3 regions of the Paenibacillus sp. JT22N1 genome follow, and region 3 is predicted to be linked to each of the others. Evidence: riboswitches for the same ligand, from Rfam matches in the RefSeq annotation. Region 3 holds a riboswitch; each other region holds the start of a gene.

Evidence for each region. Region 3 has a riboswitch for cyclic di-GMP ahead of AC58UU_RS05205 (response regulator). Riboswitches for the same ligand answer to the same signal wherever they lie in the genome.
Region 1: another riboswitch for cyclic di-GMP. It lies ahead of AC58UU_RS01610 (hypothetical protein); the one in region 3 lies ahead of AC58UU_RS05205 (response regulator).
Region 2: another riboswitch for cyclic di-GMP. It lies ahead of AC58UU_RS31835 (pyridoxal phosphate-dependent decarboxylase family protein); the one in region 3 lies ahead of AC58UU_RS05205 (response regulator).

Annotation. Positions count from the first base shown of each region.
Region 1 covers NZ_JCAUAW010000001.1:348,952-356,001, forward strand. The annotation lists gene AC58UU_RS01600 (UCP032817 domain-containing protein) at 1-648, shown strand, start outside; gene AC58UU_RS01605 (MDR family MFS transporter) at 882-2,105, shown strand; cyclic di-GMP riboswitch class I at 2,217-2,311, shown strand; gene AC58UU_RS01610 (hypothetical protein) at 2,414-2,719, shown strand; gene AC58UU_RS01615 (exopolyphosphatase) at 2,856-3,770, shown strand; gene gloA2 (SMU1112c/YaeR family gloxylase I-like metalloprotein) at 3,846-4,241, shown strand; gene AC58UU_RS01625 (hypothetical protein) at 4,231-4,359, shown strand; gene AC58UU_RS01630 (THUMP domain-containing class I SAM-dependent RNA methyltransferase) at 4,432-5,583, opposite strand; gene AC58UU_RS01635 (O-methyltransferase) at 5,719-6,354, shown strand; gene AC58UU_RS01640 (hypothetical protein) at 6,557-6,775, opposite strand; gene AC58UU_RS01645 (metallophosphoesterase family protein) at 6,853-7,050, opposite strand, start outside.
Region 2 covers NZ_JCAUAW010000022.1:52,394-59,443, reverse strand. The annotation lists gene AC58UU_RS31845 (ABC transporter ATP-binding protein) at 1-1,066, shown strand, start outside; gene AC58UU_RS31840 (ABC transporter ATP-binding protein) at 1,050-2,852, shown strand; cyclic di-GMP riboswitch class I at 3,201-3,286, shown strand; gene AC58UU_RS31835 (pyridoxal phosphate-dependent decarboxylase family protein) at 3,382-5,052, shown strand; gene AC58UU_RS31830 (methyl-accepting chemotaxis protein) at 5,060-6,796, shown strand; gene AC58UU_RS31825 (GDYXXLXY domain-containing protein) at 6,966-7,050, shown strand, end outside.
Region 3 covers NZ_JCAUAW010000002.1:344,295-351,344, reverse strand. The annotation lists gene rbsK (ribokinase) at 1-245, shown strand, start outside; gene AC58UU_RS05220 (ABC transporter substrate-binding protein) at 235-1,554, shown strand; gene AC58UU_RS05215 (carbohydrate ABC transporter permease) at 1,624-2,520, shown strand; gene AC58UU_RS05210 (carbohydrate ABC transporter permease) at 2,532-3,371, shown strand; gene AC58UU_RS05205 (response regulator) at 3,826-4,188, opposite strand; cyclic di-GMP riboswitch class I at 4,319-4,407, opposite strand; gene AC58UU_RS05200 (hypothetical protein) at 4,741-5,088, shown strand; gene AC58UU_RS05195 (ABC transporter substrate-binding protein) at 5,336-6,445, shown strand; gene AC58UU_RS05190 (nucleoside hydrolase) at 6,516-7,050, shown strand, end outside.

The DNA.
Region 1 (7,050 bases), on a different contig from region 3:
GAATATCAGCGGTTCGGGGATCAATTCGCTGGTGGTGTTATTCATCATTCACCTGAACGTGAACCGAAGCAAATGCCGGGTGAACGTGCATGGTTCGATTGGGTATATGCGCACTTGTTCGAGTTCGCTCCAACGAGTTCGCGTTGCTGGAACGGATTTTTCCGCAATCCGCTGGATGAGCAGCGAACAGATTTGCTTCGCAAAGCCAATGAAGAAGAAATCGCCGAGCAATGGTTCGATATGGAGCAGGCGAAGCGATATCCAGAAGTTGCAGAGGCGATCCGCATACTAATCACGCAGGCGATTAACGAAGCCAGACATTCAGCGAACAGCCGCAGGTTTGAGGATACAGGCTGGAAGGATTCATTAACAAACCCGAACAACATGGTGTATATGGCAGGAGCTATGATGTTCTTCTCCATTCAGGATAATGATAACTATACAAGCGGGATAGACTCTCAGTGGCCTCTGAATGAACAGAATCCAAAAGATAAGCATAGTAACTGTTCTTCCTCAGGTTGTGGGGGTTCTGGAGGCAGTAGTGATAGTTCTGGAGATCAAGGCGGTGGCGGAAGCAGTTGCAGCTCCGGCTCAGGGTCTTCTTGCTCGTCAGGGTCGAGCTGCGGATCTGGTTGCGGCAGCAGTTAACATAAGCCGTGGAAGCAGCATTCCATTCAGGAATCGCATGACCTCGACTTGGCTTCATGTGGGGAAAGCGACGAATGGACACAATGAACATAATAGACACGCTCTTTTGCACTCTCCGTCGGAGAGTGTTTTTTATTTTGGAGACACATATCGTCATTTTTCGTGTATAATTGGAATTCGGTGTCGATTTCTTGACCTGCGGTAAATTAAACAGCGATAGGAGTCATCTCAAATTGAATCGATTACGTGGTTTTCTAAATTCTTATCATCCCATTGTACATACGTTAATTCTTGGAACCGTTATGGCTAGAGCTGCGTCCTCCATGAGTTTGCCTTTTCTAGCGATTTATTTAGCCAGACATACGTCGATGAGTGCGGTGATGATCGGAATTGTCATTGGAATGGGTTCTTTGGCTGGGACCGTAGGCGGTTTTATAGGGGGCACCTTATCGGACCGATTCGGAAGGCGCATTATTATGCTAGCAGCTCTTTTCGGCTGGGCGTTCGTCTTCTTAGGCTTCGGCATGGTTAAATTACCAATCCTGTTTATGCTGCTCAATATGCTTAACGGCTTGTGCCGATCCTTTTATGAGCCCGTATCGCAGGCGTTGATGGCAGACCTCACAGAACCTGCGAAGCGACTTAAAGTATTTTCGATGCGGTATATGGCTATTAATCTTGGTGTTGCAGTCGGACCACTTTTGGGTGCCTTTTTCGCTACGATGAACGGTGCGCTGCCTTTTCTCATCACAGGAATCATTTATTTTATTTATGCGGTCACCCTTTACACACTGCTCATCGCTTTTGGCATCAAGAAAATAGAGGGTGAGAAGAAATCTTCAGTTACCTTTGGTTCTGCTGTGCGAGTGATTCGCAGTGATATGACTTTTCGCTTGTATATCCTAGGTGGCATTATTGGTGCTATCGGATACTCCCAGGTGATGGTGACACTTTCGCAATATTTGGAGCAGAGTTTTGTCGATGGCGTGAAAATGTTTGCGATCTTGATGAGTGTGAATGCGATTGTGGTCATTGCCATGCAGATTCCACTTACGCGTTTAGCCGAAAAGTACACGCCAGTCGTTGCAATTGTAATTGGCAACCTAATGTTTGCGTTAGGGGATGTCGGCTTTGCATTTTCTCACTCGCTGGTATGGCTAATTATTTCGATGGGTATTTTCACCCTTGGCGAGATTCTCAATTACCCCGCTGCCAATATGTTGATTGACAAATTAGCTCCCGAGCATATGCGTGGCACGTATTTTGGCGCTCAAACATTAACGAACATTGGCCACTTTATTGGACCTTGGGTAGGTGGGTTCTTGCTCGTTTCTTATGGTGGAAATACGTTGTATGTTCTTATGGCTGTTCTTACGATTGCGGGATCCATTTTCTATTGGAAAGGCACAAATCGTCAAATGTTGCTGAAAAATACGTCGAAAAAAGAAATTTTTTGAAAAATAATGCAAAATTAGTTCTTAGGAACTATTCGATTTCAAAACGACTTCCCGTATCCTTGAGAGTGTACATATTTATTACTCTTTGCTCTCCAGATATGTAGCAAGACATCTCGACAAAGGCAAAACTGGCGAAAGCCAGTGACGCAAAGCTAAAGGGGCTTCCTTGTCCTGCAAACCGGACTCGCAGCCAGCCAGCCGCCGAACGATTGGGTATCAACATCAGAACCCCTCCGATCGGTTCACTATGGTGGGGTTTTTCTCTGTCATAACAAATTAATGTGAAAATAAAAGGAGGATCCAGCAGCATGCAATCAGAAGGAATACTACAAGAAGAACAAAAAGTGACTTCGCTATGTGGTAATCATGTTGCCCGTTTGGTGCCTTCCTCGGATGGACCAAAGCTCATGATTAATCGGGAAGTATACGCGTTAAATGAAGCTTGTTGGGATGTTGAAATGTTTCATGGGAGAAACAATAGCATCTTGATTTTCTACTGGAAGGGCGAGGTTAAGCTTTCTGTAAAAATGCCGCCGATGTCGCAAATTGAAGCATTTTTGACAAGACTTTATCAATGTTTATCTTCCAAATTAAGAACGGTACAGCCTATATAGGCGTACCGTTTTTTTTATTTCCAGCTGAAAGGGATTTACAAAGACAAAATGATTGTCACAAATTGACACGAGCTGATATAATGAATGTCGTAGGTTTTAGTAGTGCTTTGGAACTATTATTAGGGGGATACATAGCATGAGATTGATCACACGTTCGGATTTTGATGGCTTAGTATGCGCGATGCTTTTCAAAAAGTTAAACATGGTGGATGAAATGAAATTCGTCCATCCCAAAGATATGCAGGACGGTTTGGTTGAGGTTTCGGAAAACGACATTTTGGCCAATGTCCCTTATGTAGCGGGTTGTGGTTTGTGGTTCGATCATCATTCCAGTGAACTTGAGCGGATGGGCGAAAAGGTTGAATTCAAAGGGGAAACCCTAATCGCGCCAAGTGCGGCACGTGTTGTTTATGATTACTATGGAGGGCGTGAGACCTTCGGCGATATCGATGATATTATGCGTGGGGTGGATAAAGCGGATTCTGCACAGTTCAGCAAAGAAGATATTTTGAATCCAAGCGGATGGGATTTATTATCTTTTATCATGGATGCTCGAACGGGGTTAGGACGTTATCGCGACTATCGGATTAGTAATTATCAATTGATGGAAGATCTTGTGGAGCACTGTGCAACGATGTCCGTTCATGAGATTATGGAATTGCCGGATGTGAAAGAGCGTGTGGCGCGATATTTTGAATTAGATGCTTTATATCGTGATATGCTTCAAACCTATACGCGGACGGAAGGGAATGTTATTATTACCGACCTTCGTGATGTGGAAACCATCTATCCAGGGAACCGTTTCATGGTGTATGCCCTTTATCCGGAGCAAAATATCTCGATTTGGATCGTCGATGGCCGAAATAAACAAAACTGCGTCTTTGCTTGTGGTCACAGTATTGTGAATCGCTCGTCGAAAACGAATATTGGTAACTTGATGCTCCAAAATGGTGGAGGCGGTCATCATGCAGCTGGTACTTGCCAAGTTGAATATGTGCAAGCTGAGGAAGTTTTGAAGAAAATTGTTGAAACGATGAGAACAGACGGATAAAATAAGTGAAACGGACCTCAGGATGGGAGTTCCCGGAATGCGGTTTTTCAATAAATGGGGACAGGGGGGAATGGAGTGGAGTTAGAACAAATTCATCATGTGGCGATCATTAGCTCCAATTATGAGCGATCGAAACACTTCTATGTCGATTTACTTGGATTAACGGTCATACACGAGACGTATCGTGCAGAACGTGACTCCTATAAGTTGGATCTGCGCATCGGGAAGAGCGAGCAGCAGATCGAGTTGTTTTCATTTCCGAACCCTCCGCTGCGAGTTAACCAGCCTGAGGCAAGGGGTCTTAGGCATTTGGCTTTTGTCGTGCCGAATATGGAACAAAGCGTTAAAGAACTTGAGAGCAAGGGGATTGCGGTAGAACCGGTGCGGATTGATCCTATTACTGGTGATCAATATACTTTTTTTGCAGATCCGGATGGGCTGCCCTTGGAGTTGGTGGAACATGCGAAATGATCGCGAAGAAAGGACAGAACAGGAGCCGAAGCTGCGGTTTGCCAAAGGCTGCCTATGGAGCATTCTTGTGTCCATTCCCATATGGGCATTATTGATTTGGTTTTTGTTTATTAAATAAAATCCCTCACTAGCTTGGTCTGACCGCTGCATGCATGCAGTTCGGTCGGATGAGCCATGAGGGATTTTTATTTCACTTGTCCGTTTGTCTGCGCGGGGGCAATGGTCCAAGATACTGGAACAGGTTACACTCGATTCGTCCATTAAATAGTTTGCGCTTCTTATCCGCGCGGCGATTCATATAGTGCTCGAGCTGTGTGCTCGGGCTTAAGATGAACATGCTCCATGAAGGCATGGGAGCTGTGAGTGCACCGAGCTGGCGCAGCGCCACCTCTACATCCTGCGCTTCACCAAGCCGCTCTCCATAGGGTGGGTTGGTGATCAAGCAGCCGTAGTCGCCGCGAGGTCGGGCCTTAGCCACTGGTTCCACGAGCAGCTTGAACTGCTTCGTCAAGCCAGCGGCCTTCGCGGCAGCCTCAGCCACTTCGATGGCAGAGGGATCGATGTCACTGCCGATGATGTTCAGCGGAACATCATCTTTAACCGCGTCGAAGGCCTCGTCGCGAGCCTTGTCCCACAGCTTACGTGGGATATTACCCCACGCCTCGCTAGGGAAGCTACGCCGCAGTCCTGGCGCGATGTTCCATCCGATCATAGCTGCCTCGATCGGGATCGTTCCAGACCCGCAGAACGGGTCGTAGAGCGGTCTGTCGACCTTCCAACGGCTGAGGAGGATCATTGCAGCCGCCATGGTCTCCTTAAGCGGAGCTTCGGTCACGAGCTTACGGTAGCCGCGCTTGTGCAGGCTGGCGCCGGTCGTGTCTATCGTTAGCGTTGCAATATCGTTCAGGAGTGCGACTTCGATCACGTAGCGTGCCCCGTTCTCAGGGAACCACTCTGTTCCGTAGCGAAGCTTCAGCTTCTCCACGACGGCTTTCTTCACGATTCCTTGGCAAGCGGGAACGCTAGATAATTGTGACTTATGGGAACGCCCTTCCACAGGGAATTCGGCATCGTTCGGAATCCAGTCCGGCCAAGCAAGCGCTTTGGTGCCTTCGAAAAGCTCATCGAAAGTCACGGCCTTAAATTGGCCCATGTTTACCAAGATGCGATCGGCGGTTCTGAGCCAAAGGTTGGTGCGGCAGATGGCCAGCTCGTCGCCAAGAAAACGGACACGCCCATTCTCGACAGTCACCTCGTTGTAGCCAAGATCACGGATTTCGCGAGCAACGATGGCCTCAAGTCCCATTGGGCAAGTTGCGATTAATTCAATTTGTTGTGGCATGTTTAAATTCCTTCCATCCGGGTTGTGCATCGCTCATAAAACTCATACAATTAACAAGTATAGGACAAATAGGTTACACTTACAAACGAAACACGCAAAGTAGATGCTTTGATGCTTTTCTAAGGAGGATAAAACATGGAAACCATAACAGCCGAGAGCTATATGGAGGGTTTATACGAAGAAGATACAGTACTAGAGCGAGTTAAGGAAGTCATTCGCACCCATAATATGCCCGAAATATCGATTGCACCTGGATACGGCCGATTGCTTACTATGCTGGTCACGATGATTGGCGCAACGAAGGTATTGGAAATAGGTGCTTTAGGCGGTTATAGCGGGATTTGTTTGGCGAGAGGGTTGAAAGAGGGCGGCAAGCTGATTTCGCTCGAATTAAAACAAGAATTTGCAGATGTAGCCAAGCAAAATCTGACCGAAGCTGGACTTGGTGAGCTCGTTGAGTACCGGATTGGCGAAGCACTCGTTCACCTGAATGATCTTCTTGAGCAGGGAGAGCGATTTGATTTCTTTTTTATCGATGCGGACAAGGTGAATTATCCGAATTATTTGGAGCTTGCAATCAAATTGGCGAATCCAGGCGCCATTATTGCTGGGGACAACACGCTGATGCGAGGAAAAGTCGTTGACGCGAACCAAACCAAAGCATCCGTTCAAGCGATGCGTACTTTCAACCAGCTAATCGCCACTGATCCGCGTTTGGAAAGCACCATCCTGCCCGCTTATGATGGCTTGGCTTTAGCACGAGTGAAGTAACACAGAGACTGTCGATTGATTCATTATGACTCCTCACAACTGGTAGGCATTACTCTAAAATTCGATTTTAGAGTCATTCAGCTTTCGTGAGGGTAGATGGGCTATAGTTTCTACAACTTTGTTTACGTAAAAAACGCTCTAAGCTAGCAATAGCTTAGAGCGTTTTTCATTGACATATAAGAACTTGTGGTTCGGGGTGACTTTAAGATGCTTTTTGATCTGGAATATAGAAGTCAGACTCGCTTAATTTACCAGGAGTAATTGGTTTTATTTGCGTTAACGGAGGCACTGGTTGTGATGTGGTACTCGGGTGAGTGACTTCTTGCTTCTTGAAAGAAATAGCACTGATGCCGTTCCAATAGATAAATAATAACTCTGCACATACGACGATCAAAACAATTTTACGCCAGTTCAGCCTCATGGATGGCATCCTCACTTTCAATGATACGCCTATATTACCATATTGTGGAAGGAATTCCCATGATTATTTCTCACTCTTCATTTATGAACCAAACCTGTAGTAATCTCTAGTTCATATCGTTGACTTTCCGGCATTTGCGCAGCGTAAGCCAAGCGAACAGCATATTCAATATCATAAGGAACACGTACGAATTGAATCGCAAACCCAGCTTGCACATTTCCTTCGGTTTCCCCTTCCAAAACGCAGTAGCAGGCTTGCGGAATGCCGTCATAAGG
Region 2 (7,050 bases), on a different contig from region 3:
GATTCGCGACAACCAATTGAGATTGGTTCGGCTATCTTCCTTATTTGAAGCACTTATTCCGTTTCTGGGCGCAATATCGCTGATCATCGCGATTGCTTTTGGGGGCTATTTGACCATTCAAGGGCGGATTACGATTGGCCATTTCGTTGAATTAACGCTATACATACGGATGATGGTAAACCCTTTACAGCAAATTGGTCGCGTCATTAATGCCATGCAGCGCTCTCGAGCTTCGCTTGAACGAATGAATGAACTGCTCGATTTGAAATCCGAAATTGTGCAAAACGAGCTTGCGCAAATATCCGACCTCGATCACGAGGGAATTCGGATTGAACACTTGTCTTTTGCCTATCCAGATGACGAAGACGAAGTGCTTCATGACATAACGTTAACGATTGAACCTGGTAAATCTATTGGCATTATCGGGAAAACAGGCAGTGGTAAATCGACCTTGGTGAAGCTAATGCTTAGAATATACGACCCACCGGAGGGAACGGTATGGATCGGGGATACGGATATTCGCGATGTGACATTAGAAAGCCTGAGAAATCAAATCGCTTATGTTCCGCAAGAGGGGTTCTTGTTTAGCACGACCATCCGCGATAACATCGCCTTTTATAAAAGAGAATCACCCTTAGAACAGGTTGAGCGTGCTGCCAAGAAAGCACAAATCCTCTCCAGCATTACGTCATTTCCTGAAAAGTTTGAGACGAAGCTGGGTGAGCGCGGTGTCACCTTATCGGGTGGGCAGCGTCAACGAACAAGCTTAGCCAGAGGGATCATTAAGGATTCTCCTTTAATGATTCTAGATGATAGTGTAAGCGCTGTAGACTCTGTGACGGAGAGGCACATCATTGATACGATCCGCAAAGAGCGATTGAACAAAACGACCATTTGGATCGCACATCGAATCTCCGCGTTGAAGCATACGGATGAGATTATCGTACTTCACGAAGGCAGGATTGTGCAGCGCGGCACGCACGAAGAGCTAATTGCACAAGAAGGCTTGTACGCCGAGCTTCATGCGATACAAGAGGGAGGTAGCGACGATGCCCAAACGGAGTAACAAAAGCAATGAGGAGCGGCAGAAGACGCGATCTTCCTTTCGTTCTTTATCCGGTTATGCCAAACCGCATAGGTTTACTTTTGCTGCTGTTTTATTTTGCGCGTTACTTGGGATAGCAGCCGATTTGTTTCAGCCGTATCTGGTTAAGATCGCGATTGATGATAATTTGATGATTGGGAAAAATGACTATCGCTCCCTGCTGCTCATTTGCTTATTCTATGCAGGTCTATCTATCAGCAGTCTATTCTTCAGTTATCTGCAGAACAATTTATTGCAGTTTGCCGGCCAAAGCATCGTCGCTAAAATACGCAAGGATTTGTTCGAGCACATCTTTAAGCAGTCGATGTCTTATTATGACCGGACGCCAAGCGGCAGCCTGATTACGCATGTTTCTAGTGACACGGAAACGCTGAATCAGTTTTTTACACAGGTTCTTCTTAGTTTGGTACGCGATGGCATGACACTCGTATTCATCATCGTGCTGATGTATCATCTGGACCCACAGCTAACGATGTACAGCATGATCGTGATCCCTATCATTGTGATTATAGCGGTTAGCTTTCGCAGATATATGCGCAAAACCTATCAGCTCTCGAGGACGCAGCTGTCTCAAATGGTTGCTTTTGCCGCTGAGAATTTATCTGGGATGCATCTCATTCAAGCTTTTCATCAAGAGAAGGAACAGATGAATCGCTTCACTGAGCGGAATCTTGGGTATTTTCGAGCTAATTTGAGAGAAATTCGTACCAATGTTTTGTTCAATCGTTCCTTTGATATTTTGGGTAATTTATCGGTGGCCTTTATTACTTGGATTGGCGGTATTGCCGTTTTCGATAAAACGATTGAATTCGGTGTATTGTATGCTTTTATAACTTATATCCGGCAGTTTTTTCAACCGATTAATAACATTACTCAGCAGTGGAATACCCTTCAATCTACGACGGTGTCTGTAAATCGAATTTGGAATATCTTCTCCATTCAACCGGAAGTTAAGGATAAGGAAGGCGTGTTGTCACCCTCGTTATCCGACGTGAAGGGGGACATTCATTTCAATCATGTTCATTTCGGTTATTTGAAGGATACGGCTGTTATTGAGGATCTAGAGCTTCATATTGAACCCGGCGAAATGATCGGTATCGTGGGGACGACGGGTGCTGGTAAAAGCTCGCTGATTAGTCTGCTTTGCCGCTTTTATGATGTACAGGAGGGAAGTATCCGCATTGATGGCACGGATCTTCGAGATATCCCGCAGGCCGTGCTACATCGTATGGTTGGACTCGTACAGCAGGAACCGTACTTATACGCAGGCAGCATTTTGGACAATGTCCGGATGTTCGATGAAACCATAACACGTGAGGAAGTGATAGAGGCATGCCGGATGGTTGGGGCAGACAATCTCATTTCACGAATGAAGGATGGTTATGAGACACGCATATCCGAGAGAGGAAGCGGGCTTTCCGCAGGCGAGAGACAACTGATCTCGTTCGCAAGAATTATCGTATTCCAGCCGAAAGTACTGATTCTAGATGAAGCTACAGCGAATTTGGATTCACAAACGGAGCAGTTGATTCAATCCGCGCTGCAGGTTGTAGCCGAGGGAAGAACGACACTTGTTATCGCGCATCGCATCTCGACTATTATGCATGCCAACCGCATCATTGTGATGAGTCAGGGGAAAATTGTTGAAGAAGGGAACCACGTTCAATTACTTGCGCTCCGTGGCTATTACGAGCAATTATATCTGCATTCACAGGGGAATATGGATGCTGCACAAACCATTTCATAGTATGAATGCGCCCAACTGAGGGTGTAAAAATTAGCTTTGTCGGACTCCTAGTCAGGAAGTCGTGACGAAGCTTTTTTTATGCGTGATAAAAGTCCTAGAAGGATGCCTAAAGTTTCTATCGTTTTATTGCATAAATTGATTGGTATAAATGTTTAGTAAAGAGATATCTGATCCTATTTTACCATCGGTCAGAGAAAATGTTAAAAAAGCAATTTAGTTACAATATAATTACTTAACAAACAATAATGGAAAATTGTGTTGTTTATTTTAGTTTACTATACTATACTAATGTATAAAATTGTAAAGTTTGCTGTCGATTATTGTCGAACATGGGAATTTTCACCTACAACTTTATAATGGCAAACCTATTGAAAAATAGGGACGCAAAGCTAGAGGGACTACATCCAACAAGGATATGTCAGCCAGTTGCATTGTAGCAATTGGTGGAATAGGGGCATTTATGCCCATGTTTCTCCTTTTTTTTTGTGAACATTTTCTTAACGCAATTCTATCGATAGGAGAGAAATTAATGAGAGAGAAAAGACTAACGAATGTACAGCAATTATTCCCTAGTGAGGATGGCAACCAACAAACGCGTCAAACGGTTTTGCGACTCATTGAACAATTAGTAACTGGAGTGGATGATCTTAAAAACCCGGACGGCGTCAATCTCAAGGGCGAGAAAAACCGAACAGGGACTTTCTATAACAATCTTATTCGAGATAGCTCCATTCCTATTGGCAGCGTCCCCCTAGAGGAAGTTAATACAGAGCTATTGAAATTGCTGCATGATCATCCTTATCATACGAAATATTTTTTAACGAATATTTTGCCGATGGCAAGCATCCCGGGGATTATGGGCATGATCGCGGCATTTTTGGTTAATGGCAACAATTTATGGGATGTATACGGCCCAGCCGGAGCTGAAGCTGAAGTAAGAGTCATCAGCATGATGTCCAAATTAATAGGCTATGATGCGCTGAAAAGCGGCGGGTATACGACATGGGGCGGACAAGGAGCTGTATTCTCAGGTCTCAGGATAGCGATCGCGAAATTCGTTCCGGACGCATTGCAAAAAGGTGTTCCCGACAACTTGTATGCTTTTTGTTCCGAAGCCGCTCACTACAGCTTGTTTAAATCTATGGAGGCATCGGGCATAGGGAGCGATAGATTGATCAGAGTTCGCACGAATGCTGACAGCTCCATGGATGTGAATGATCTGAGAGTTAAAATGGAAGAAGTGATCGCACGAGGCGGAATCCCGATTTACATTGTAGCTACGACAGGAACAACGGATGCCATGGGGATTGACGATTTGGAACAAATTTATGCTGTGTCTAACAAGGCAGCCGTTCATCATGGGTTGCTTAGACCTCATATTCATGCAGACTCTGCTTTAGGTGCATTCTTTGCTTTCTTTAATGACTATGATTTCACCGCCAATCCACTGGAATTAAAGAAAGATGTCACTCAGGCTTTAATTTCTATCCAAAGCAAGATGAGGCATTTGCATTTGGCCGACTCGCTTTGCTTCGATTTTCAAAAGCTAGGGCAAACCCCTTACCTGACAAGCCTATTTCTGGTCAAGGATGCCGCCGATTTAAGACTTATGGATCTGCATCCGGATGAAACCCCCTATGTCGGACATCGGGGATACGGACAGTATCATACTGGGTATACGTTGGAGTGCTCGCGCATGGCAAGCTCCATCAGTATATACAGCGCTCTGCTTGCATTCGGCATTCAAGGGTATCAGCAATTGCTAGCTCAGTTCGTTGAGGTTAATCTCGCTTTCCGGGAAGCGCTGCGCCAAGAAATCCCTCAAGCTGAAATCGTTAATAACGACAATCCGGGCATCATTACACTATTTCGTATATATCCGGAAGGCAGTCCGCATTTTCAGGATGAAATTTCGGGCAAGTGTACCCTTAAGGAAATTGAGCGGAATAATAAATTTAACGAACGTTTATTCGAAATGCTTGGGAATCATCGCGACCGCATATTTTTTGGCGACACCAAAAAGCATCTGCTTGTTCAAACGAAGGATGCTAATTCTATTGCTCTGTACGCGACAAAGATTTTTGTCATCTCCCCTTATACGGAGACAAAACATGTGCATGAAATTATTCAATATTTGAAGGAAACAGTAGCGCAAGTCTATGAGAAATATTCCGAAACATCGATATTAAGCAGGAGGTAATTGAAAAGTGGCAAAGCATGCTCCAAATAAAATAATAAACTGGTTCAGAGGACAAATCGCGGTGAAGATGACGAGCAGTATTTTACTGCTGTTGCTATTCGTATGCGCAGCCTTCTCGGTCTCTTCCTATTTGGCCAGTAAAAGTTTAACTACGAAGCTTGAGGATCAATTCGTTCTAAGATTAACCACAAATATTGAAAATGTTTCGAAATATATGACTTCTATTCCCGAACATGCAGATGAAATTACAGGCAAAGATAAACCGGCCTATACCAAAATTAAACAGCAGTTTGAACAATTTAAAAAGCAAGACTCTCTTGAAAATGTTTATGTCTTACAGAAAGTTCAAAATAAAGATCAAATCGTCATTTTAACTGGCGTTGATGAAGATTTCGGCACCGAGTATCCTTTTACGCCAGAGATGAACAATGCGATCAAGGATGACAAACTAACGATCAGTGAGATTTACAAGGACGAATTTGGTATACATAAATCGGTCTTTGTCCCTCTCAAAAACGCTAAAGGCGAAAACGTCGGAATTGTTGGCATTGATTTAGATGCTTCGGTCGTTCCCAAAACGAAGCAAGAATTGTTATGGACAACCTTTACGATTACCTTAATCGTTATAGTCTTAGGCGGTCTAATAGCCTATTTCATAAGTCGGAGTGTGACGAGACCGGTCATCCAACTGATGCGTGTAACAGAGAAGGTTGCTGCGGGAGATTTGTCTGCACAAGTCTCTATCCATCGAGTGGATGAGATCGGTAAATTGGCAAATGCTTTTAACGAAATGCGTCAGAATTTAGATTCTTTGATCCGCCAAATATTTTCTTCATCCAACCTCATTACCAATACGAGCGCACATTTATATCAGTCTGCGGACGAATCCAGTGCAAGTGCTGGGCAGGTTGCCGTTTCTATGAACAGTATGAACGAAGGGGTTGCTGAAGTTGTTTCTTCCATTACAGAGAGTACTTCATCAATCGTTGAGATCAATTCGGAATTATCAGAGGTAACATCGGAAGTCAAAGAGATGCAGGAAATGGCCCATAAGGTTGGTGCACAATCTGCAGACGGTCAGCAGCTTGTTGAGAAGACATTACATCAGATGAATGTGATTCAGAAAGAGATGAAGCATTCCCAAGAAGCCGCGCAGCAGCTAGGAAACCGTTCGAAGGAAATCGGGGAAATTATCCATATCATCACCGAAATTGCACAGCAGACGAACCTATTGGCTTTGAATGCGTCCATTGAAGCGGCACGTGTTGGAGAACAGGGGAAAGGCTTTGCCGTTGTCGCTGGTGAAGTGAAGAAGCTGGCGGAGCAATCTACGAAAGCCGCAAGCTCGATCACCGAGCTCGTTTCCAGTACCCAAAATGATAGCCTACTTGTCATGGAGAGCATTGTTCAAGGAAATCAAGCAGTTGAGCAAGGTCAAAGCTGGATTAACGATACGTATGAAAGTTTTAAAGTTATTTTTAATGGAATTTCCGTTTTCTCCAATCGGACAGACCACTTGATCAATACTTTAGTGAGAGCAGAAAGATCTTTTGAGATCATTTCTAATGCCATGCAGAAAATCTCTGGGATCACAGAGGAACAATCTGCAGGCTACGAGGAAGTGGCGGCGGCGGCTCAAGAGCAAAGTGCTTCCATTCAAGAAATTACTTCAGCTATTCGCCAACTATCTGATATGGCTGTTGTGCTGCAAAGCTCCGTTCAAAATTTTAAGATTACAGATTGAATATATCGGCTTTCTTTAGTTGATTACTTGCCAGCCTAGCGCTGGCTTTTTTGTTTTATAAAAGTCGTAGTCATCCATAGGCTAATGATCTGGTACTAGGAATAGATAGTACTTCTCAAACTGAACATCTCTAGTACAATAAGAAGTAAGCGAGAGGAGGAATATCATCATGAAATCCAAATTTGTTACGATTCAACTAGGCTATGTATTGGGAGCTAGTGCTCTACTAACCGCCATTGTATATTTTTTTGCTA
Region 3 (7,050 bases):
TTCAACATTTGAAAGCGCATAAAATGGAAGTCGTGGATACCACAGGGGCTGGCGATTCATTTAATGCAGGGCTTGGCGTCTATCTCGCCGAAGGCGGTTCACTTGAAGAAGCGGTACAATTTGCTCAAAAAGTAGCAGCACTGTCAGTTACAAAGTTGGGTGCTCAACCAGCGATGCCAAACAGAATTGAAGTGGAAAACTTTCACAATAAACGATCCAATGGAGGAGAAGTTTATGAATCATAAAACAATTATTTATTCCATCATGTCCATCATGTTGGTTTTGGGAGTTTCCGCTTGCAGTACGAAAGAAACGAATAATGGGGCATCGACTACGCCCGCCGCAACTGCTGCACCTGCTGCAGGGGAGAAAGTAGATCTTCGCGTAGCATGGTGGGGAGGTCAAGCCCGTCATGACAAGATGAATAAACTATTCGATCTGTTCGAACAAAAACATCCGAACATCAAGGTTTCGCGTGAATTTACAACAGAGAATCAATATGCAGAGAAATTCACGACGCAAGCGGCGGGTGGCAATGCGCCTGATGTCATACAAACGAGCAGCTTCTTCCAGTTCGATTTTGTGACACGAAATATGATGCTTGATTTGACCCCGCTTGTTTCATCAGGGGCCTTGAATACGAAGGATTTCGATCCAATCGATGTAGGCGGCGGTAAAGTTAACGACAAGCTGTATGCGATTAGTCTTGGACACAATATCACGGGTGTTCTCTATAATACAGCCATGTTCAAAAAAGCGGGATTGGAACAGCCCAAAAATAATTGGTCTTGGGACGACTACGTCGCTTCAGCGAAAACCGTGCAAAAATCATTAGGCAGTGATGCATGGGCGACTGAGGACGAAGGTGGCGTGTATCGGGGGCTAGAGCTATTCGCCCAACAAAGAGGCAAATCCGTGTTCAAAGAGAAGGGTCTTGGCATCGAGAAGCAGGATCTGACGGATTGGTTCACCTTTTGGGATAAGATGCGTAAAGACGGTTTAACCCCGCCTCCAGCGATTCAAGCTGAACAAGGCGATAAAACGCAGGAACAGTCGATGCTTGCGCGTGGCAAGGTGGCTATGATCAGCAAAAGCTCCAATCAGCTTAAGATCTATCAGGGCAGCGCCAAAGACGAGCTTGGCATCGTAAGTTATCCGATGGATCCGAAAGGCGATAAAAAGATTCCGCTGATCGTAGCATCGCTCGGAATTACTGCGAAAACCAAACATCCAAAGGAATCGGCTATGCTCATCGATTTCGTCGCTAATGATCCAGAAGCGGCTCAAATTTTTCTAGGTGAGCATGGTCCGCAAGCTTCCAAGAAAATGCAAGAAGTGATTAAACCATTACTCGGCGCTCCAGAAGGAAAGGAATACGCATTTGTAAATGACATGCTGTCTTCCACGAAACCATATCCAACGATGCCGGGCGGCAGTACATCTGTGCAGAAGCTGCTGCTTTCCAACAATGAAGCGATCGCATTCGGCAAAAAAACCATTCCGCAGGCAGTAGACGAATTTTTTGCACAAGCGAATCAAATTCTGAACCGATAAGTCATTTACTAAGGGCAGGGGCTCAAGAAGCAAATCTGGAGCCCTTGTTCACACAGAGGAGTTCATGTCATGTCGACATTATTGAACCGCAAACGATTGTTATGGATCATCCCATACCTTTTCCTAGCGCCCTGGCTGATTGGTCTGTTGTTGTTCAGCACCATTCCGATTCTCAGCTCATTGTACCTTTCCTTTACGAATTATAATTTTGTAAACAGTCCTAACTGGATTGGATTAAAAAACTATGTAACCATGTTCACCTCGGATCCTCAATACTTGCAAGCAATGAAGGTTACGTTTACCTACGTTCTCATTGCTGTTCCACTGGAGTTAGCCTTTGCTCTCTTTCTGGCGCTGATGTTAAACAAAGGGATTCGGGGGCTAGGCATTTACCGTGCCATTTATTATGTGCCATCGTTAATTGGTGGAAGCGTAGCCATTGCAATTTTATGGCAGCAGGTGTTTGGAGAGCACGGCATTGTTAATCAAGTGCTTGGAACTATCGGAATCGATATGCCGAGTTGGGTGGGAACTCCTGACTATGCCATCTGGTCGATTATTTTGCTAAAGGTTTGGCAGTTTGGTTCACCGATGGTCATCTTCCTAGCTGGACTCAAGCAAATTCCGCAGGATTACTACGAAGCATCATCACTGGACGGTGCTGGCAAATGGAAGCAATTTCTCCATGTCACCCTGCCGATTCTGTCTCCGATTGTTTTGTTTAACGCGATCATGCAGATTATCAGTTCGTTTCAGGCGTTCACACCCGCTTATATTATCAGTAACGGTACAGGCGGACCTGTGAATTCTACCCTATTTTATACGCTTTATTTGTACCAGAACGGTTTTGGCAACTTTCAGATGGGCTATGCTTCTGCTATGGCCTGGGTACTGCTCATTGTCATTGCTTGTTTTACAGGGTTGGTCTTTTTGACATCAAAAAAATGGGTTCATTATGGGGATTAGGGGGTGAGGGGATGGCAATGAAGGTTCAAGTTCATAAATTACTGCTTCACGCACTTATTATCGCAGGTATCGTACTCATGATGTACCCCGTATTATGGATGATCATCAGTTCGTTTAAACCAACGGAAACGATTTTGACGGATAACAGTCTTATACCGAAAAATTTGACGCTCATGAACTATTTTAAAGGGTGGAAAGGTACATCGGGAACAACGTTTAGCACGTTTTATTTGAATTCGCTGCTCATGGTCGGGTTGGCTGTAATTGGTAACATCGTATCTTGCTCGTTAACGGCTTATGCATTCGCAAGATTGGAGTTTAAAGGGAAAAAAATCATGTTTGCCTTAATGCTAATGACAATGATGATTCCAATGCATGTGCTTATTGTTCCGCAGTACATCGTTTTCAATAAATTGGAATGGGTAAACACCATTCTGCCGATCGTCGTACCGAAATTTTTTGCAGTAGAAGGATTCTTTATTTACTTAACTGTTCAATTTATACGAACGTTACCGCGCGAGCTAGATAAAGCAGCAACTGTCGACGGATGTGGTCCAATCACCATCTATACTCGGATTATTCTGCCTTTGACGACTCCAGCCATTGTAACTACAACGATTTTCACATTTATTTGGACATGGAATGACTTCTTTAGCCAGCTTCTTTACCTTAGTGGCGTGAAAAAATATACCGTAACACTTGCGCTTCGCATGTTTACCGATGCTGGCGGTGAGGCAGCTCTCGGGTCGCTATTCGCCATGTCGGTGGTTTCCATTATTCCGGTATTTTTAATCTTCTTGTTCTTTCAGCGTTATATTGTTGAAGGTATAGCGACGTCCGGAATTAAATAAGTAAGGGGCTGTCCCCATAAGTGAAAATTAGCTTTGGGGCATAGAAAAAAATGAGATGGCAAGGTTCTTGCTTTCTCATTTTTTGTTTTCTGTCGAATGCAATGGAATGTCACCCGAACTATTGTTTTTAGGAAGCATCTGCTCGCGGAGCTGGCGCTGTAAGCGCGGTAATCGCGCCTATTTGTTCGGGGGCACCTGATTAAGCGCGTTTTCCGAGCTTAATCAGCACGGAAGCGCGGGACGGTTCTGGTGAGAAGTCGATTTTCGGCTTCAGACACTTTCGACAAGTTTAACCTAGCTTATTATTCTCTATTTAATATCCTAGTAAAACAAATCAGCTATATGTGGATCGAAATGTAAACTTATATTATTAGCTCTGAAAAAATAGATCTCCTAATGTAGAGGTCCAAAAAGTGGAATGGCGAGGCATTCAGGTGAAGAGCTTAGTGGGCATTCACGTATTCAGTACCTTTTTTACAGCTTCAGCTACCCTGTCTTTATCAAAAGGCTTCACAATAAAATCTCTAGCGCCAAGGGTAATAGCTTCAATAACAAAGGATTGTTGCCCCATTGCGGATACCATAATGATTTTTGAATCGCTCTTATAACTTTTAATTTCCTTTAATGCCGTAATACCATCCATCTCGGGCATTGTAATATCCAACGTAATCATGTCAGGTGAATGCTGTAAAAACAGAGAGATGGCCTCAAGTCCATTCGATGCTTCGGCTACAATTTCATGCCCCAATTCTAAAAGGATATTCTTAATCATCAATCGCATAAAGATAGAATCATCTACAACCATTAGTCTCGCCATTTTAATTATCACCTTTCAGGGGGACTTTCTACCTAGCTTATTTACTGTTATTGATGGCTGCTATAATTCGTTACATAAGGAAAACTCCCCTTATAAGAAGAATAAGGGGAGTTGTGGATATGTCCCTTCCTTCGGTAACTGGCAAGCATAGCGAAGTATTTCGCCTTAGCTCCTTTAGCTTTGCGTCACTAATTTTCATTAGCTTTGCTCTTATCGTTTAGCAGAAGAATTACTATTCATTTATTAAATTATAGCACTCTTTTTACTAGGAATAAAGTACTAGTATTAAAGGTGTGCCTTAAGCAGCCCTTGATTGTGTTAACCAAGTTAGATTTATGCTGCCCGAGATTTTTTAACGTGTATTCGTCACTAATATCAAGCAATATTTGTAAGACATTCGGAAAATTGGATCATTTAGATGTGTTGTAAGTAAATAATGCCCTTTTTCAGTGAGAAAGACGAACGATTCTCTTGATTAATTCTGAAATCCTATGTATTATTAAGATAGATTTTAACGCATAAGGGTTGATAATTGATCTTGAAGGTGATTCCATGCCACAACTAGATTCTAATGAATACAAGAAGAAGCTGTGTCACCTCTATAACGAAATCTCCAAAGAGTTGTTCGGGTTTGGCACAACACTGCTGAAGGTTTCCATTGATCAAAACATTATTACTTTTCATGCCAAGCACCGCCGCTCACCACGTTCAACCGCATTAGAGGGCGAGGCGCCAACGCTCAAACACGAAGTCGATTTTTATATGTCCTCTATATACAAGAAGAGAATCCGGGACAGGCTGGAGCAAGAACTTGGCTTATCTATGGATGCGGTATTAAGGGACTATGACCCGCCGACGCAATGGGCAATAACGAACATTATTCTTAAACAAACCGAATAGTTTAGTCGGGCGGTGTTCTCTTTTGATTTATCTTAAGAGGAAACCACATGTATACCAATAGATGTCACTTTACATTGTTTACAATGAAGAGTGCTCTTGATTAGAAGCTTCTTTCTATCAAGGGTACTTTTCTTTTTTTTGTATAGCTGGATATATATCTGGGGTCTTGAAGAATACTAGTAAAAATTTAACAGGGGATTCACGCATTAAAATCATACATGATAAAACTTGGGAGGACGATGAAATGATGAGACAAAAAATGGTTCGTGGTTTAATTTCTTTATCTGTAGTAGGACTAGCCTTAACAGGTTGCGGCACAGCGCCTGCGAAGGATCAGGGCAATACAAGTGGAGCTACAACAGCACCCACAGCAGCTGCAACGGCGGCATCCAAAGGGGAACCTACAACATTAATCATTTCCACCTGGGGTTTTGCGGATGATTTCTTTAAGAAAGAAGTGTACGCGCCGTTTGAGAAAGAGCATAATGCTAAGATCGTTCTAGAAATAGGCAATAACGCAGAACGTTTGAACAAAGTGAAACAAGGCAGCTCGAGTGTGGATCTCATTTATTTATCTGACTATTATGCACAACAAGGCATTGAAGCTGGACTGTTCGATAAGATCGACCGCAGTCGTATTCCGAATTTGAAAGACATCTATGATTTGGCCAAGGCGCCTCTAGGCGAAGATTACGGCCCTGCCTACACAGTAGGTCGACTAGGCATTGCCTACAATCCGAAAGCAACCACCAAAGAGATCAAGTCATGGAGTGACCTCTGGAGTCCAGAGCTTTCCAAGAAGCTGACACTTCCTAACATCACAGCAACAACAGGCCCAATGGTCTTGGATGCAGCATCTGTGGTCGCTGGTAGCACGACGTTTAATGAGGATCAAGCTTTCGCAAAAGTTAAGGAACTGAACAAAGGTGTCGTTAAATACTACGGCCAAACTTCCGAATTCGTTAACATGTTCTCGCAAGGGGAAATTGCTGCTGGACCTATCATGGAAATGTATGTGAAGGATTTGAAAGCGGCTGTGCCAGAAACGAAGTTCGTCTCCCCGCAAGAAGGAGCATACGCCGTTATGAACACGGTCAACGTGATTAAAGGAAGCAAAAATAAGCAGCTGGCTGAGGATTTCATCAACTGGCATTTGAGTAAGGAAGTACAGGAGAAATCAGCAAAAGCGAAAGTAGATTCACCTGTAAACACGACACTTCAGCTTTCGGCTGAAGAAGCTACAGGGATTACCTATGGCGCTGACGTCGTGAGTAAACTTCGTAAATTGGATATGAAATTCGTCAATCAGAATCTTAAAGCATGGATTGCCCGTTGGAACAAGGAAGTTGCTCAATAGATAAAACCAATCAAGGGTATATGCTTATATACCCTTGATTTCTTCAATAGGACTTAAAGGGGGCTTAGTCATGAAAAAGAAGGTCATCCTAGATGTAGACACGGGTGTGGATGATGCGCTAGGTATTCTTTTGGCCATCCGCAGCGGAGAGATGGATGTTCTCGGAATTACAACCGTGAATGGCAACGTTTCGCTGGACCAAGCGACCAAGAATACATGTAAGATCCTCCAACTGCTTGGGATGGAAGAGAAGATTCCTGTCGTTAAAGGAGCAGACAAGCCTTTGATGCGAGCTTCTCACTTTGAGCATCATGTCCACGGCAATGACGGGCTTGGCGGCGCTTTAAGCGATATGTCAGTTCATATGCAGACGACCGCTGGACACGCCTCCGATTTTATCGTGGAACAAGTGCGGAAGCACGTCGGAGAAGTCACTTTAGTTATGACAGCTCCGTTAACGAATCTGGCTTTGGCGGTTATGAAGCATCCTGATCTGATTCATCAGGTCAAGGAAGTGATTGTGATGGGAGGCGTCGTTCAAGGCTTCGGCAATGTAACACCCACGGCGGAGTACAACATGTACGTCGATCCGGAAGCTGCGAAGA